Regions from separate parts of the Bradyrhizobium sp. sBnM-33 genome, predicted to be linked through region 3. Evidence: predicted binding sites of a transcription regulator. Region 3 holds the regulator's gene; each other region holds the start of a gene.

The links. The regulator LexA, encoded in region 3, represses DNA repair genes until DNA is damaged. The targets are predictions, from matches to a motif close to TGTTCNNNNTGTGTTCNG.
Region 1: the regulator LexA is predicted to act here: its motif matches at 3,584-3,601, upstream of RX328_RS41505 (DNA recombination protein RmuC).
Region 2: the regulator LexA is predicted to act here: its motif matches at 3,247-3,264, upstream of RX328_RS21150 (DUF3072 domain-containing protein).

What each region holds. Positions count from the first base shown of each region.
Region 1 is NZ_CP136624.1:8,814,819-8,820,314, reverse strand. Features, by position in the region: gene RX328_RS41520 (hypothetical protein) at 1-347, shown strand, start outside; gene RX328_RS41515 (AmpG family muropeptide MFS transporter) at 508-1,872, opposite strand; partial or broken gene RX328_RS41510 (GIY-YIG nuclease family protein) at 1,951-2,257, opposite strand; gene RX328_RS41505 (DNA recombination protein RmuC) at 2,344-3,552, opposite strand; gene def (peptide deformylase) at 3,735-4,262, shown strand; gene fmt (methionyl-tRNA formyltransferase) at 4,400-5,335, shown strand; gene truA (tRNA pseudouridine(38-40) synthase TruA) at 5,458-5,496, shown strand, end outside.
Region 2 is NZ_CP136624.1:4,585,074-4,590,569, forward strand. Features, by position in the region: gene RX328_RS21130 (histidine phosphatase family protein) at 1-437, shown strand, start outside; gene RX328_RS21135 (SDR family NAD(P)-dependent oxidoreductase) at 527-1,294, shown strand; gene RX328_RS21140 (serine hydrolase domain-containing protein) at 1,465-2,685, opposite strand; tRNA gene RX328_RS21145 (tRNA-Trp) at 2,835-2,910, shown strand; gene RX328_RS21150 (DUF3072 domain-containing protein) at 3,004-3,216, opposite strand; gene RX328_RS21155 (YhjD/YihY/BrkB family envelope integrity protein) at 3,613-3,915, shown strand; gene RX328_RS21160 (DUF3618 domain-containing protein) at 4,090-5,118, shown strand; gene RX328_RS21165 (hypothetical protein) at 5,132-5,496, shown strand, end outside.
Region 3 is NZ_CP136624.1:5,195,902-5,201,397, reverse strand. Features, by position in the region: gene RX328_RS24285 (S41 family peptidase) at 1-93, opposite strand, end outside; gene RX328_RS24280 (hypothetical protein) at 235-531, opposite strand; gene RX328_RS24275 (hypothetical protein) at 561-863, opposite strand; gene RX328_RS24270 (HAD family hydrolase) at 992-1,618, shown strand; gene glp (gephyrin-like molybdotransferase Glp) at 1,774-2,985, shown strand; gene lexA (transcriptional repressor LexA) at 3,193-3,894, shown strand; gene RX328_RS24255 (hypothetical protein) at 4,124-4,546, shown strand; gene RX328_RS24250 (hypothetical protein) at 4,633-4,860, shown strand; partial or broken gene RX328_RS24245 (ComEC/Rec2 family competence protein) at 4,868-5,496, opposite strand, start outside.

The sequences.
Region 1 (5,496 bases), 3.6 Mb from region 3:
CATGGGCGCAGCAGGCCGAGCCCGCGCCGAAGCCGGGCAAGCCGATCAATGCCGGCGACGTCCTGTCCGGCGAACTCAACGCCATGAAGGGCGGCAAGAAGCGCGCCGCCACCTACCAGATCATCAGCGAGCCGCGCCGGCTGCCGCCGCCGAACGGGCTCTGCGATCTCGAAACGGGGCCTGAGACGTTCCAGCTCGTCACCAGCAGCGAGGCGCAGGCTGCACAATTGAAGAATTTCATCGGCAAGGAAATTTCGGTCAAGGTCGACGAAGTCGCCTGCGCGCAGGATGCCGGGCAGATCAGCGAGGCCGTAATCACCAAGTGGAGCGTGGTGACGAAGCACTGAGGAGCTGTTGTCCTTGCCACAGATACCGCTGTCGTCGCCCGGCTCGACCGGGCGATCCAGTACGCCGCGCTCTCTCGGCTCTATCGCAACTGTTCTGGAATACTGGATCACCCGCTTTCGCGGGTGACGACGATTTGGGTTTGCGGATGCCGGCGAGCAACTAAACCCGCACCGGCCCCAGCGCCTCAAAATGCCCGCGCCGTTGCAGCCAGGCCATCAGAATCAGGCTCGGCACCGCGACCGCAACGGAGATCACGAAAAACAGCGGCCAGCCCGTGGCCTCCGCGACATAACCGGCGCCGGAGGACAGATAGGTGCGCCCGACAGCGGCCAGCGCGGTGAGCAGCGCGTATTGGGTCGCCGTATGCAACGGGTTCTGGCACAGCGCCGAGAGATAGGCGACGAAGATCACGGTGCCGATCGCGCCGGTGAAGTTTTCCGCCGAAATGGCGGCGGCCAATGCCCATTGGTTGGTGCCGACAAAGGCGAGCCACGCAAACACCAGATTGGAGATCGCCTGCAGCACGCCGCCGATCCAGAGGCTTGCGACCAGCGAGTAGCGCCGCGCCACATAGCCGCCGGCAAAGCCGCCGATCAGGGTCGCGGCGAGACCGACGCCCTTAACGATCGCGGCGTAGTCGTTGCGGGTGAAGCCGAGGTCGATCACGAACGGCGCGGTCATGGTGCCGGAAAACGCGTCGGTGAGCTTGAACAGCACCACGAAGGCCAGCGCCGCGAAAGCATGCTTGCGGGTCAGAAATTCGGAGAACGCCCCGATCGCCGCATGCATAATGCGAGACAATGCAGCCTCGTCGCGGGTCTTGGCCTCCGCGCGCACGGATTGCTCGGGCTCGGTGGCGGCCAGCGCCGTGACGGTGCCGATCAGCACCAGCGCGGCCATGACGACATAGCCCCACATCCACGCGGCGTTGCGCCCGATGCCGGTGTCCTCGAACGCGCTTACGAGGAACAGCACGCCGGCCGTCGAGACCAGCATGCCAATCCGGTAGGCCGCGACGTAGGAGGCCATACCGGCGGCTTGTTCGCTTTCGGGCAGGCTCTCGACGCGGAACGCGTCGACCACGATGTCCTGCGTCGAGGACATGGTCGCGACCAGAAGCGCGCCGAGCGCCACGAACAGCGGCGAGCGCACCGGGTCGGTCAGCGCCAGCAACAGGATCGCGCCGATCAGCAGCAGTTGCGAGAACACCAGCCAGCCACGGCGGCGGCCGAAGGCACGGGTGAAGATCGGCACATGTAGCGCATCGACCAGCGGCGCCCAGGCAAATTTCAGCGTGTAGGGCGTACCGACCAGCGCGAACAGTCCGATGGTGCCGAGATCGACGCCGGATTCCCTCATCCACACCAGGAGCGTCGATCCCGACAGCGCCAATGGCAGCCCGGACGAAAAGCCGAGCAGCAGCACGATCAGCACGCGCGGCTGGAGGTACACGGCCCAGGCCTCGCGCCAGTTTGGCGCGGGGGCTTTCTCAGATGAAACCGAAGCGGATTCTGGTGTGGTCATGGAGGGGGTGTTAGCAGATTTTGCAACAAAAAGACTGTCATCGCCCGGCTTGACCGGGCGATCCAGTATTCCAGAGGCCTATCCGCCGCCCCCGGCAATTTCAGGATAAAGATCAATCCAGTCCGGATTTTGTTTCTCGATCAGCGAGATCTTCCAGGCTCGGGGCCATTTCTTGAGCCGCTTTTCGCGCTGGATCGCGTGTTCGATTTGGTCGAAGATTTCGAAATAAAACGAGCCGCGTCACGTCGTGCTTTTGGTGAAGCTCTCGGCGACCTTCAACTTATGCTCGCCAATGCGTCGGATCAGATCCATTCGTCACGCCGATGTAAAGCGTTCCACCGATGCGGCTGGCCAGAATGTAGACGTAATAGCTGTGTGTTCCCAACTGCGGCCTCTGGGATACTGGGTCGCCCGGTCAAGCCGGGCGATGACAGCTTGATATGTGGCGATAGCGAGGCAACGCAACGATCGCTACTCCCCCGCCTGCAGCTTGCGCGGGGCGGGGAACAGTTCGGGCGCGCTGTTCTTGACGAAGCGTGGCACTTCCACCGGCGCATCGGTCTTGCTGAAATCGAGTTCCTCGATCCGACCGGCGCGCTTTTCGATCTTGTCGGCGGAGATCAGGATCTGCCGCACATCCTCGTTGACGTCGCTAAAATGCTTTTGCAGCTTCAGCACGCGGTCGCGCAGGCGGCCGAGGTCATCACCGAGGTTGAGCACCTCGGTGCGGATCTGGTCGGCGGCGTCGCGCATCCGCGCGTCCTTTAAAATCTGCTGCATCACCTGGATCGCCAGCATCAACAGTGAGGGCGATACCAGCACGACGCGGGCGCGGTAGGCTTTCTGGATCACGTCGTCAAAGCCGTCATGGATTTCGGCATAGACCGATTCCGATGGCACGAACATCAGCGCCGTATCCTGGGTCTCGCCGGCGATCAGGTACTTCTCGGCGATGTCATTGACGTGTTTCATCACGTCGTTGCGCAAGCGCTGCGTGGCGAATTTTCGCTCCTCGTCGGTGCGCGCGTCGTGCAACGCGGTCATCGCCTCCAGCGGAAATTTGGCGTCGATGCAGAGCGGCCGCTGATCCGGCAGGAACACCACGCAATCCGGCCGCTTGCCGGACGAGAGCGTGTACTGGAACTCGTACGAGCCTTGCGGCATGCCGTCCTGCACGATTGCTTCCATCCGCGCCTGGCCGAAGGCGCCGCGCGACTGCTTGTTGGCGAGCACGTCGCGGAGCGTGGTCACCTGAGAGGTCAGGTCGGTGAGGTTCTTGTGCGCGTTGTCGATGATGCCGAGCCGCTCATGCAGCACCCGCAAGCTATCCATGGTGTGGCGCGTGGTCGCTTCCATCGACTGGCCGACGCGATGCGTCACCGAATCCAGGCGCTCGTTGACCGCGCGCGCCATCTCGGCCTGGCGTCCGGCCAGCGCCTGCGCCATGGCGTCAACCCGCCCGGTCGACTCGCTCTGCGCCCGCAGCATCTCGCTCAGCCGCTCTTCCAGTTCGTCGGCGCGGATCGCCTGGGCCATCGCCAGTTCCGCGCCCCGGCGGCCGGAGCGGGCGATGACGATGGCAATCGCCAGCAGCAGCACCAATGCGAGCGCGCCGAAGCCAGCCAGCGCCTCGCCCACGTGAATCGGCAGGTCGCCGACGGTGAAGAGAATTTCATTCATGTCAGCCTTGTAGCCCGATTCGCTGGCTTGCGCGAACGAAGAGGGAACATTTATGGTAAATGCCGGGCTAATTTTCGTGGTTAACGCCGCCTTGAAAATCATGGTTAAGGACGCCTTAACGCCCGCTGCGGCGCATTGACCCCGGCAGGTCAGCGGCTTAAATCCCGCGCCAGAGAAAAATCATGGCCATCAGAGAAATCATCATCCTGCCGGACAAGCAGTTGCGGCTCGTCTCCAAGCCTGTCGAAAAGGTGACGACGGAGATCCGTAAACTCGCCGACGACATGTTCGAAACCATGTACGACGCGCCCGGCATCGGTCTGGCCGCGATCCAGGTCGCGGAGCCCCTGCGGTTGATCACTATGGATCTCGCCAAGAAGGATGAGAACGGCGAGACCAAGCCGAAGCCGCGGGTGTTCATCAATCCGGAGATCATTTTCTCGTCGGAGGAAATGTCTGTTTACGAGGAGGGCTGCCTCTCGATCCCCGAATATTACGAGGAGGTCGAACGCCCGGCGCGGGTCCGTGTCCGCTACACCGATCTCGACGGCAAGGTGCATGAGGAGGACGCCGACGGCCTGTTCGCCACTTGCATCCAGCATGAGATCGACCACCTCAACGGCGTGCTGTTTGTCGACTACCTGTCGAAGCTGAAGCGCGACCGCGTGATGAAGAAGTTTACGAAAGCCGCCAAGCGCGCGGCTGGATAGACCCCACTCTTTCCACCGTCATGCCCGGGCTTGACCGGGCATCCACGTCTTTCTTCCTTGCCGCACCAAAGACTGGATGGCCGGGACAAGCCCGGCCATGACGAGTAAAATAAATCGTTCCCGGGAATCTCTACCTCATGCCACTCCGCCTGATCTTCATGGGCACGCCCGATTTCGCAGTGCCGACGCTGCTCGAACTCGTGGCCCACGGCCACGAGGTCTTAGCCGTCTACACCCGTGCGCCGAAGCCTGGCGGCCGCCGCGGCCTCCAATTGCAGCCGACCCCCGTCGAGCAGGAGGCGCGGCGGCTCGGCATACCTGTGCTGACACCCACGACGCTGAAAACGCCGGAAGCGCTGGCCGAATTCCGCGCGCGCAATGCCGACGCCGCCGTCGTTGTCGCCTACGGCATGATCCTGCCGCAGGCCATTCTCGATGCGCCGCGCTACGGCTGCTTCAACCTGCATGCTTCGCTGCTGCCGCGGTGGCGCGGTGCCGCCCCGATCAACCGCGCTATCATGGCCGGTGATGCCGAGACCGGTGTGATGGTGATGAAGATGGACATTGGCCTCGACACCGGCGACGTCGCGATGGCCGAGCGGCTCGCGATCACGGACGCCATGACGGCGGCCGACCTGCACGATGCGCTGGCGCCGCTCGGTGCCGACCTGATGGTGCGCGCCATGGGCGGGCTCGAGCGTGGCGGGTTGCAGCTCAAGAAACAAAGCGAAGACGGCGTGACCTACGCCGCCAAGATCGACAAGGCCGAGGCGCGGATCGACTGGAAGCGACCGGCGCGGGAGGTGCTGCGGCATGTTCATGGGCTGTCGCCATTTCCGGGCGCCTGGTGCGAGTTGTCCACCGACGGCGAGCCGGCGCGGGTCAAGATTCTGCGCTGTGAGTTGGCGAAGGGAGCCGGTGCTCCCGGTGAGGTGCTCGACAATGGTTTGACGATCGCCTGCCGTGACGGCGCAATCCGCATTCTGGAACTGCAACGCGAAGGCAAGGCACGGATGAAGGCGCCGGATTTCTTGCGCGGCACGCCGCTGAAGGCTGGTGCGCGGTTTTCTTAGCACTGTCATACCCCGCGAACGCGGGGTATCCAGTACGCTGCGGCCTTTAGAGATTGAGCCGCGATGCCGCGGCGTACTGGATCATCCGCTTTCGCGGATGATGACAGCCCCACTGGATTGAGATGCCCCGCTACAAACTCATCATCGAATATGACGGCACG
Region 2 (5,496 bases), 610 kb from region 3:
AGCAGCATCTCGGCCAATGGCAAGGCATGAATCGCGCGGCATTCATCGCAAGCCGGCCGATCGGCAGCCATTGGTTTGGCGCCTTCGACGAGCCTGCGCCCGGCGGCGAGAGTTTCCTGGATCTCTACAATCGAGTCTGCGCCGCCATTGAGCGCATCAATCTCGAACAAGCGGGCAAGGACGTGATCGTCGTGGCGCATGGCGGCACGATCAGGGCCGCCGTCGCCCTTGCGCTCGGCGGCTTGCCCGAAAAAGGCCTGGTCTTCGATATCGACAATTGTTCGGTAACGCGGCTCGACCATCTCGCAAGCGAGGGCCACAGCGGTTGGCGGCTGCAGATGGTCAACCAGCAGCCGTGGATCGCGGATGCCTCGCACGACGCGATGCATCAGCCGTCCGGGCCGGAGGTCGAGCCGCCGTCGACCAAGCTCGCTTGAGCCTCAAGTTGTCGAGGACCGCAAAGGCTGCTTAGTTCGAATTCAAGACGAAACCGGCAATCGCGCTGGACGATCATTGGGAGAGAGACATGAGCTTGTTCGATATGACCGGGAAAGTAGCCGTCATCACCGGCTCCACGCGCGGCATCGGCCGCGCCATCGCCGAGCGGATGGCCGAGCATGGCGCGAAGGTCGTGATCTCCTCGCGCAAGCAGGATGTTTGCGACCAGGTCACCAAGGAAATCAACGACAAGTTCGGCAAGGGGACGGCGGTAGCGATCGCCGCGAACATTTCCAGCAAGGAAAACCTGCAGAACCTCGTCGACGAGTCGAACCGCGCTTTCGGCAAGATCGACGTGCTGGTCTGCAACGCCGCATCCAATCCCTATTACGGTCCGCTCGGCGGCATCTCCGATGAACAGTTTCGTAAGATCCTGGACAACAACATCGTCGCCAACAATTGGCTGATCAACATGGTGGTGCCGCAGATGATTGAGCGCAAGGATGGCTCGATTATCATCGTCTCCTCGATCGGCGGATTGAAGGGCTCGACCGTGCTCGGCGCCTACGCGATCTCGAAGGCGGCCGACATGCAACTCGCGCGCAACCTCGCCTGCGAATATGGCAAGCATAATATCCGCGTGAACTGTATCGCGCCCGGCCTGATCAAGACCGATTTCGCCAAGGCACTGTGGGATAATCCGGAGACGCTCAAAGCCTCCACCGCTCGCTCGCCGCTCTTGCGCATCGGCGTGCCGGACGAGATCGCGGGCGCTGCGGTGCTAATGGGATCGAAGGCCGGCGACTTCATGACCGGGCAGACCATCGTGATCGATGGTGGTGCTACGATCAGTTGAGGAATCGAGGAGGAGCGCATAGCGCCATCGATGTCATCACCCGCGAAGGCGGGTGATCCAGTACACACCGGCGTCTCGATTCCGATTGATGTCACGACGTACTGGATGCCCCGCCTTCGCGGGGCATGACAGTTGTGGTTGGGCGCTATGCCGGGAACAATGCCTCGGCGTCACTCCACCGCCGCGTAGACCAAATCGCGCAGCATGTTCCGCATGTATTCGCGCTGGCCGGGCCCCTGCATCATGAAGACCGTGAACAGCTCTTCCGCGGGATCGATAAAGAAGAACGTGCCGGCCATACCGCTCCAGAAGAACTGGCCAAGCGAGCCCGGGAACGGCGCGATGCCCCGGTGCGTGCGGACGGCGAAGCCGAGCCCAAAGCCGTGGCCCGGCGACATCAGCGGCGAGTCGACCTTCACATCGGGCGTGAGATGATCTGAAGCCATGAGCTCCAGCGTCTTGCGGCCGATAATCCGATTGCCGTCGAGCGTGCCGCCGTTGAGCAGCATCTGGCAGAACCGGGCATAGTCCATGGTGGTCGAGACCAGCCCGCCGCCGCCGGATTCCATCGCGGGCTTCTCCAGCATGTTGAAGAGCTGCACCTTCTCGCCGTTCCACGGATCGGTCGGGAACGGTTCGGCGAGGCGGCCAGCGTTCGCTTCTGAGGTATGGAAAGCGGTCTCGGCCATCTGCAGCGGCGCCAGGATTCGCTCGGTCAGGAACGCGCCGAGCGACTTGCCGGAGACGACTTCGATGATGCGGCCGAGCACATCGGTCGAGCGGCTGTAGTTCCATTCCGCGCCGGGCTGGCAGATCAGCGGCATGCCGGCGATCATGGTGGCGTGCTCGGCGTTGGTGATCTTGCGGCTGCGCAGCCGTGACTGCTGATAGAGCTGCTGGACGAGGCCGTTACCGGTGTGGTCGTAGGTCAGGCCCGACGTATGCCGCAGCAGGTCCTGAACCGTCATCGGCCGCTTCACCGGCACCAGCTCGAGCTTGCCGTTGTTCTCGACGCCGACCTTCTGGTCGGCAAACTCCGGAATGAACTTAGCGACGGGATCGCCCAGGATGAAGTGGCCGTCCTCGACCAGCATCATGATGCCGACCGAGACGATCGGCTTGGTCATCGAGAAGATGCGGAAGATGCTGTCATGCGCCATCGGCGTGGCCGCCGCCGGGCTCTGGCGGCCGACGGCATCGAACCAGCCGACTTGTCCGCGCCGGGCCACCATGACGGTGGCGCCGGGCAGGGTTCCCTTGTCGACCTCGCGCTTGAAGGCGTCCGACATCCGCTGCAGGCGGACGCTCGAGAGGCCGATGGTTTCCGGCTTGGCGTCGGGGAGAGAAGGGGTCTGGGGGGCGGTTGTCTGGCGGGCGGTCTGCGCGTTCATGGTCTCTCCCGTTGCGCTTGTTGTTGTGGTGACCAAGTCTGGCGCAGAAGGTGTGCTTTGGATAGGGCGGCAAGCCGCTTCGCCCCTTGCAATCGGGGCATGGCCTATGCTTGAAACGGCACGAACCGACGCATGCGGCGGTTCCCTGCAGGAGTGTAGCTCAATTGGTAGAGCACCGGTCTCCAAAACCGGGGGTCGCAGGTTCGAGCCCTGCCACTCCTGCCAGCTAAATCAAATACTTAGATTGATTTTCGGCGAAGGCCGGCGAGCCCCTTTCAGGCTCCCGATGAACTCGCGCTTCATTCAACGACGACCGGCCTATTCTGCCACGCCGGCTTTCTCGCGCATCTTGTCGATCAGCTTCGACGCTTCCGCCTTCGTGAGGTTTTCATTGAATGCCTCGGGGCAATGCGCCTGCTCGCACAATGTTTTCAGGTAAGATGCCTGAGCCCCCGTCATCGGTTCATCGCCGGAGACCCAGTCGTCAGGGTCCTTTTCTGTGTTCGAATCGATGTGCGTCTTGGAAGTCATTTGCCGTCCTCTTCAGTCCAAGAACGCATTTGTTCATGTATTGTTCCGTGAGTGCGTTCAGGGGAGCACCGGTGCAACTCCAACGAACTACCGCCGCTTCAGCAACGATGCCATTGCTTGCGCTGCAATCGGGGAGAGCGAGGGAAGACCGAGGGAAGACCAATGGGACCCCTGTGGCGGGATCGCGAAGGCCGTTTCGGGCTTCCTCGCGCGCTCAAGCGATCCGATGTCCGGGGACGACCGCGACAATTCTCGGGGTCGTCACCGTCCTGATCCTGATAACGGCATTGCCGGGTTTCGGCGAATGCGCACTGCACTGAATGCGACGTTCACGGCCAAGCCGGTTGAACAGCGCATCTCCTCCTAGATCAGGCCTCGTGTCGCCAGCCTCGGCTCGTGGCCGCCCTCGGCTCTAATGTTGATCGTTTCGTTGGCCGCCAGCGCCGCGCTATCGCCTCGGAACAGTGGGCTGCTGACAAGGTCGTCCTGAGTGCTCTCAACACGGTGGTGCCGATAGGGATATTCACGTTGTTGTTCGCAGCGATCTACCGGGTACTGCCCGATACGGACATCTACTGGTGCCATCTCGTCCTGAGCGCATTTGTCACAGCCGTGTTGTTCACTATCGGCAAGTCGGTGATCGGCTTTAGCCCGGTCGCGCAGCGCCGAGTTCGGCCTATGCGCGGCGGGGTGCGCTGATCGTCCTCATGTTCTGGGCCTATTACTCATCGCAGGTTTTCCTGTGCGGTGCTGAACTGACGAAGGCGATCGATCACGAGCGTCATTCGGCCAGGCGCAGCGAGCGCGAGGAACAATTCAATAGCGCGTGAGTTCGTCCCAAAACCAACACGAACCCAATAGGGCGGTGACGACATGGCACGATCCGTAGAGGAGCTACGACGGGACTCCGAGATAAGCCGCGCCCAGCTTGCGGCGACCGTCGATCGGTTGAGGGAACAGATCACCGACACTGCAGAAGACATCCGCTACAAGGTTTCGCCGGATGGCATCAAGGCGGAGGTTTCCGGCTTCATCAGTCACAAGACCCAGACTTGGCTTGGCGCTCTCAGGCAGCAAGCGATGGAAAACCCGATGCAGGCGCTTGCCGCCGGCACCGCGATCGCGGTGCCGGCGTTGCGGCTGGCCCGCGGTTTTCCACTCCCGCTTCTGATGATCGGCGCGGGGCTCGCCCTGAGTTCGAAAACCGTGCGCGACCGCGCTGCGGAAGCGGCGGCGCCCGGAATTGAAAAAGCCAGGGAAGTGATGGACGAGACCGCGGCACGCGCGCAGTCACTCGGCGATAGCCTGCGTCAGGCGGTATCCTCCACCCAGAGCGAGGCAGCCGCTAGGGCCGGCGACGCACAGGAGGCCGCGGGCGAGATGGCGAGCGAGACGAGGAATCGGGCCGCCGAAACCGCTGACGCCGTCAGCGGCAAGGTCAAGGCCGGCATGGATGCCGCTTCTGAAATGGCAAATGACACCATGGAAATGGCGAAAGAAAAGATGGAGCGCGCTCGCTCCTCCGCCACCCGGGCAGCGACCGCGGCACCCGCAGCGGCAAGCAAGGTGATCCGCGACAACGCTGCATTGATCGGCGGCCTGGGAGTGGCGATTGGTGCGATCCTTGCTGCTTCGCTTCCAAGTACCAGGGCCGAGGCCGGCGTATTGGGTAAAGCGAGCGACAGCGTTAAACGCGCCGCAGGCACGGCAGCTCAATCCGGATTTGATGCCGCCAAAGACGCCGCTATGTCGGCTGCGGACGCCGCGGCGAAAAGCGTTTCCGACGCCGACCTCGGCAAGCACGCCAGTCGGATCACGGAAGGCGTGACCGAGAGGCTCCAAGAAGTGGCCGACGACGTCGTGACGACGGCATTTGATCCTTCCCGTAACCCACATAGCTGAAAAAGAGACCGCCATGAGCGATTTGGACCTCAACACCCGTAACACCAATTCCTCTCAGAACCAGAATACGACGACGTCGTCCCAGGACCTGAAGGACCAGGCTACCGAAGCCGGCGCAGAGATGAAGCAGCGCGCCGGCGACGCGCTGAAGGCGTCGACGGATATGGCACGCGAAAAATTCAAGGAAGCGGCGGATGTCGCCAAGGACGTGGCGTCAGGAACTGCCGATCGTCTGCAGGAGCAGGCTGGCGAACAACAGCGCACGGGCGCGGATTTCATCGGCCGGCTTGCCGGCGATATCAGGAATGCGGCGCGCGCGTTCGAGAATGACGCACCGTTTGCTGCCCGCAGCATCAATTCCGCGGCTGAATATGTTGA
Region 3 (5,496 bases):
CGCCACCAGATGCGCCCCTTGAGGTCCGATCACGAGGGCGGTCAGACACGCGCCCGTCACCGTGCCGAGAAGAAAGGCAAAATTCCTGCGCATCGTGGGCGTCCCTCTTTCGCTTATGGACGCCCGCGATCCCAGTGAATCGGCGCCCTGTCCCGGCCCCGCCAACTCACAATGGCTTTTTGGTCGGATCAAGGCACGCCAACCCGGCGCAATACGGCCGTTTTTCAGGAGGCTTTATCCGCCCTCGTGCAACCCGTTTTGCCACGTGGACGGTAGGGTTCCAAAACCGCGCTTGGCGCGGGTGCCCAGCCAATAGCCGAATTGCGGGGGAACGTTGCGGAACGGGCCGTCCGCGCCCAGTTTCAGCGCGGCGTCCATCGGCCAATTGGGATTGTTGAGGATTTCCCGCCCTACCGCGATCAAATCGGCCTGCCCATCGCGCAGGATCTGTTCTTCAACGTGAGGCCGCGGATCGTCATCGGGGAAAACAGCAGCGTTTCCGTCATGGTTTGCTCGCCTCGCGGACGTCATTGTCCCGGCATGGCGCCGGGAAGTGCCTTCTACTTTGCTGCGCCTTCGGCGGATTTGGCCTTTGACTTTGCTGCCGGCGCCTTGGCCGCTGCTTTCGGCGGTGCGCTATCGCCGCGCATCGTCCCCCAGGGGTCGGAACTCTTCTGCTGCTCCGGGATGTTGCCGAGCGATCTCCGGTAGGCCCGCTCGGCCTCCCTCTCCGCCTCGATTTGCGAGGGCGTCTTGGGCTTGTCCTCCTCGCCATATTTGGCGGGACCTTGTTGGGCGGCAGCGGATCCGGCCAACAATGCGATCACGGCGACAGCGCCCAGAATTCTGCCAACAACTTGCATGCGACTACTCCCTGAAATTGGCCCCAAGCCTTAGCACAGCCCGCGTACGGGCTTAAGCGCCGGATTGGACTGCGACGCAAATCCCCGTGGCCGTTGCCGAGGCCGGTCCAGTTTTGTAAACGACTGCCATGAATTCGCCGCCAGCGCCCCATTCCGTCGACGCCTTGCTGTTCGATCTCGGCCGCGTCGTGCTCGACATCAGTTTTGATCAGGTAATGACCTGCTGGGCTGGGCATGCTGGTTGCGCGCCTGCCGATCTCGCCGGACGCTTTGTCGTCGACGATAGTTTCAAGCACCACGAGACCGGCCGGATCGACGATGCGGCGTTCTTTGCGAGCCTGCGCCGGTCGCTCGGCATCGGCATCACCGACGCGCAGTTCCTGGAAGGCTGGAACGCGATCTTCACCGGCGAGATGCCCGGAATTGCACAGCTTCTGGCGGGTGCTGCAAAGCGCCTGCCGCTCTATGCTTTTTCCAACACCAATCCGGCCCATGTCACGCATTTTTCGCAGGCCTATGCGGAGGTCCTCAGCCATTTCCGCGAGATATTTTTGTCCTCCAGCATCGGTCTGCGCAAACCCGACGCCGAAGCCTATGATCATGTGATAAAAGCGATCGGCGTGCCGGCGTCGCGGATCCTGTTCTTCGACGATTCAGCCGCCAATATCGAAGGTGCGCGGGCGCGCGGCCTTTCTGCCATCCACGTGACATCGACGGATGACGTGGCAAGGGCACTGACCGCACTTGGAATTTAAGCACTTGGAATTTAAGCACTTGGAATTTAAGCACTTGGAATTTAGATGATTACCCCGTCATTGCGAGCGAAGCGAAGCAATCCATGGCCAGGAAGGAAGTGTGGATTGCTTCGTCCCGCTGCTCCTCGCAATGACGTCGAAGCAGGAGTGCCAGCGTGGCCTTGATGCCGGTTGCCGATGCGCTTGCCGCGATCCTTGCCGGCGCAGCGCCGCTACCCGAAGAAATGGTGGCGCTCGACGAAGCGTATCGCCGCATTCTCGCACGCGACGTCGCCGCGCGGCGGACGCAGCCGCCGCAGGCGATGTCGGCGATGGACGGCTATGCGGTGCGCGCGGCCGACGCCGCCGATGTCGGCGCACGGCTGAAGGTGATCGGCGAGGTCGCCGCCGGCCGCCCGTTCGAGCGGAAGGTAGGCCCGGGCGAAGCGGTGCGGATCTTTACCGGCGGCGTGATCCCCGATGGCGCAGACGCCGTCGTCATCCAGGAAGACGCTGCCATCGAGGGCGATCATATCACCATCACGGAAGCTGCCGTTCCGGGGCGGCATATCCGCCCCGCGGGCGTTGATTTCCGCGAAGGCGACGTCCTCCTCAAACGCGGGCGCCGCCTCACCGACCGCGATCTCTCGCTCGCCGCCGGCATGAACTACCCGGAGCTTGCGGTGCACCGCCGCCCGAAAGTGGCGATGCTGGCGACCGGCGACGAACTGGTGATGCCAGGCGCAACCCCCAGCCCCGGCCAGATCGTCTATTCCAACGGCTACGGCTTGCGGGCGCTGGCGCGAGCCGAGGGCGCAGAAATCATCGACCTCGGGATCGCCGCCGACACCGTCGCCGCCACCACGGAAGGCATCCGCCGTGCCCGCAACGCCGACGCGGACGTCCTGATCACCGTGGGCGGCGCCTCGGTCGGCGACCACGACCTCGTCAAGCGGTCGCTGGAGGCCGAGGGCGTCGCCATGGCGTTCTGGCGGATTGCGATGCGGCCAGGCAAGCCGATGATGCACGGCAGGTTGGGCGCGATGCGGGTGATCGGCCTGCCCGGCAACCCCGTCTCCTCCTATGTCTGCGGCTTCCTGTTTCTGGTGCCGCTGATTCGCGCCTTATCAGGCCGCGACCACGTCCATCATCCGCGCGAAAACGCCCTGCTCGGCTGCGATCTCGCCGCCAACGACCAGCGCGAAGACTATCTTCGCGCTCGCCTCGAAGCGCGCGACGACGGCACGCTGGTCGCCGTGCCGGTGAACCATCAGGACTCGTCACTATCAGGGAATCTCGCTGCGGCACGGGCACTTGTGATACGTCCGCCGTTCGCGCCGGCTGCCGCAAAGGGATCGCGTTGCGAGTTGCTCCGGCTGCCGGAATGACGCCTGAACGGCGTTCCAACAGCACCTTGAACCGGAACCGCAATGCGTTCACCTGAAATTAAATGGTTGCGGAACACATATCGAACATATAGTGTCCGTTCATGATTTGTTTCGACTGCTAGTGTCTTTGGTTGAGAGTTTGGGGACTCCACGATCTGGGCGCTAAAGATTCGGAACGAGACGACGCCAACCGGGGGATTGCTCGCGATGCTTACGCGCAAACAGTATGAACTTCTGCGTTTCATCAATGAACGGCTGAAAGAGGCCGGCGTGCCGCCCTCGTTCGACGAGATGAAGGACGCGCTCGATCTGCGCTCGAAATCCGGAATCCACCGCCTCATCACGGCGTTGGAGGAGCGCGGCTTCATCCGCCGCCTGCCCAACCGCGCCCGCGCCATCGAAGTCATCAAGCTGCCCGAGCTCGCAGCCGCCGCCAACGGCCGCCGCGGCTTCACGCCGAGCGTCATCGAGGGCACGCTCGGCAAGCGCACGGTGAGCGCGCCGGCCGCCGAGGACGACGGCAATCGCCCGGTCGCCGTGCCTGTCATGGGCCGGATCGCCGCCGGTACGCCGATCGAGGCGCTACAGACCCGCAGCCACACCATCAGTGTGCCGCCGGACATGCTCGGCTCCGGCGAGCATTACGCGCTCGAAGTGCGCGGCGATTCCATGGTGGATGCCGGTATCCTCGACGGCGACATGGCGTTGATCCAGCGCAACGAGACCGCCGACACCGGTGATATCGTGGTGGCGTTGATCGACGAGGAAGAGGCCACTCTGAAGCGCTTCCGCCGCCGCGGCGCCTCGATTGCGCTCGAGCCGGCAAACGCCGCCTATGAAGTCCGCATCCTGCCGCCGAACCGGGTCCGGATTCAGGGCAAGCTGATCGGGCTGTACCGCAAATACTGACCCGTTATGCGCTCCGGCGCCGTGACGAAAGCCAGCCCCGGCCCTCGGCCGGGGTTTTTTGTTGCGCATGTGGAACTAAGGCACGTTAGCGCGTTTGTGAATGTGGCGCAGTGCGCCAGTCGCAGAATTGCCCAGAAAGAAGAAAAGGCTCTGCGCCATGTCCACTCTGATAGAGGCCTGTGCCTCCTTCTAGACACGGGTCAGCTATCTCAAACGAGGGAGCCATCCGATGTGTGACTATAGCCTGCATGCTGTGGCTACGCGGCCTGCCCAGGTCGGCGAGACGCTGATCACCACGACATTCCGCGGTACATCGACCCGCGGCTTTGCGTCGGAACGCGAGCCTGCAGTGGCGGTCTGCATGCTTCCCGGCACCGAACTGGCGTTCGCTGAGGACGTCAAATACGATAACCGGTGGATCTGGACTCGAACCACCGACTGGCGGGTCGGCAAGTTCAATCAAATCGACCCCCATATATCCGACCGTCATCATGACGCGATCGAATTCCCCGATGGAAGCCATGTGCTGGTGACGCAGCTTTGCGAAGGCCAGCGTGCGACCGTGCTGCAATTGCCGGTGGTCCAGACCGGTGGCGAGCGTGCGCCAAAGGTAACGGAAGCACCTCCGGCCGAATCGATCGTGACCGGATAAACGCCCACGCGCATACGATCCGCCGGTCCAGGCCGGCGGATCGTGGTGGTACATTTTTCAGAACTCGGCACCGCAGGGGGCAGTCGGTGGTCAACAAGGTTACGTGGCAAAAAGCCGGGCGCGTCACCGAGCCTGGGCGGTACATGTTCAGGTACGGCTGGCTCACCATCACGGCGGAAGATCTCGCAATCTGGCAGCAATTCCCCGACGCATCGTTCACGCTGGTCGCTCTGCCGTCGGCGCCTGATGCCCCGGAGGAATTCCACCTCGGTGCATTCGAAATACCAGCCAAACCCACGGTCGACGAGCACTGACGCTCGTCTACTCCTCCGCCTGAAGATCTGCCTCGGCCGGCGTGGCATCGACCGCGCGGGGCGGCACAATGCGCGGCGCAAGAACGGTGGTGTCGACGACCTCGCTCTCGTCCGCTATGGCCGGCGACCACGGGCGGTCTACGCCCCTCGGCTTGACCGCGTCGACGACAAATCCCTCCCTGCTGCGCCGCAACGCCATCGCGCCCTGCCGCCGCAGCCGTTCAGCATCGATAACGGAAGCGCCGCAGGCTGCGGGCGCCTGCCGCAGCGTCACGATCAGCGCCGCGCGCTCGCAATCGTCCGCCAGCGCCTCGGGCCTGAAGGCCTGCGCGATCAGGCCGCCACCAGCGGATTGCACCACGCAGCCAAAATCGTCGCATGAAACGCCCGATGTGAGCGACGCGTCAGCCGCCGTCCGCGCGTCCGCATCCGCCGCCAGCCACTCCTTCAGCAGGAAGGCATCCCGGGACCCTTTGACCGCGTGCATCAGGTGCAACCGGCCATCCTGGCCGCGCACCCCGACATTGCGCCCGTCGGCGGAAATCAGGATGTCCGGCTGCGGCGCCCGCGCCGCCCACAATGCCGCTGCCAGCACCAGCGCCGCACCCGACCAGCGCAGCGGAGTGCGCAACAGGC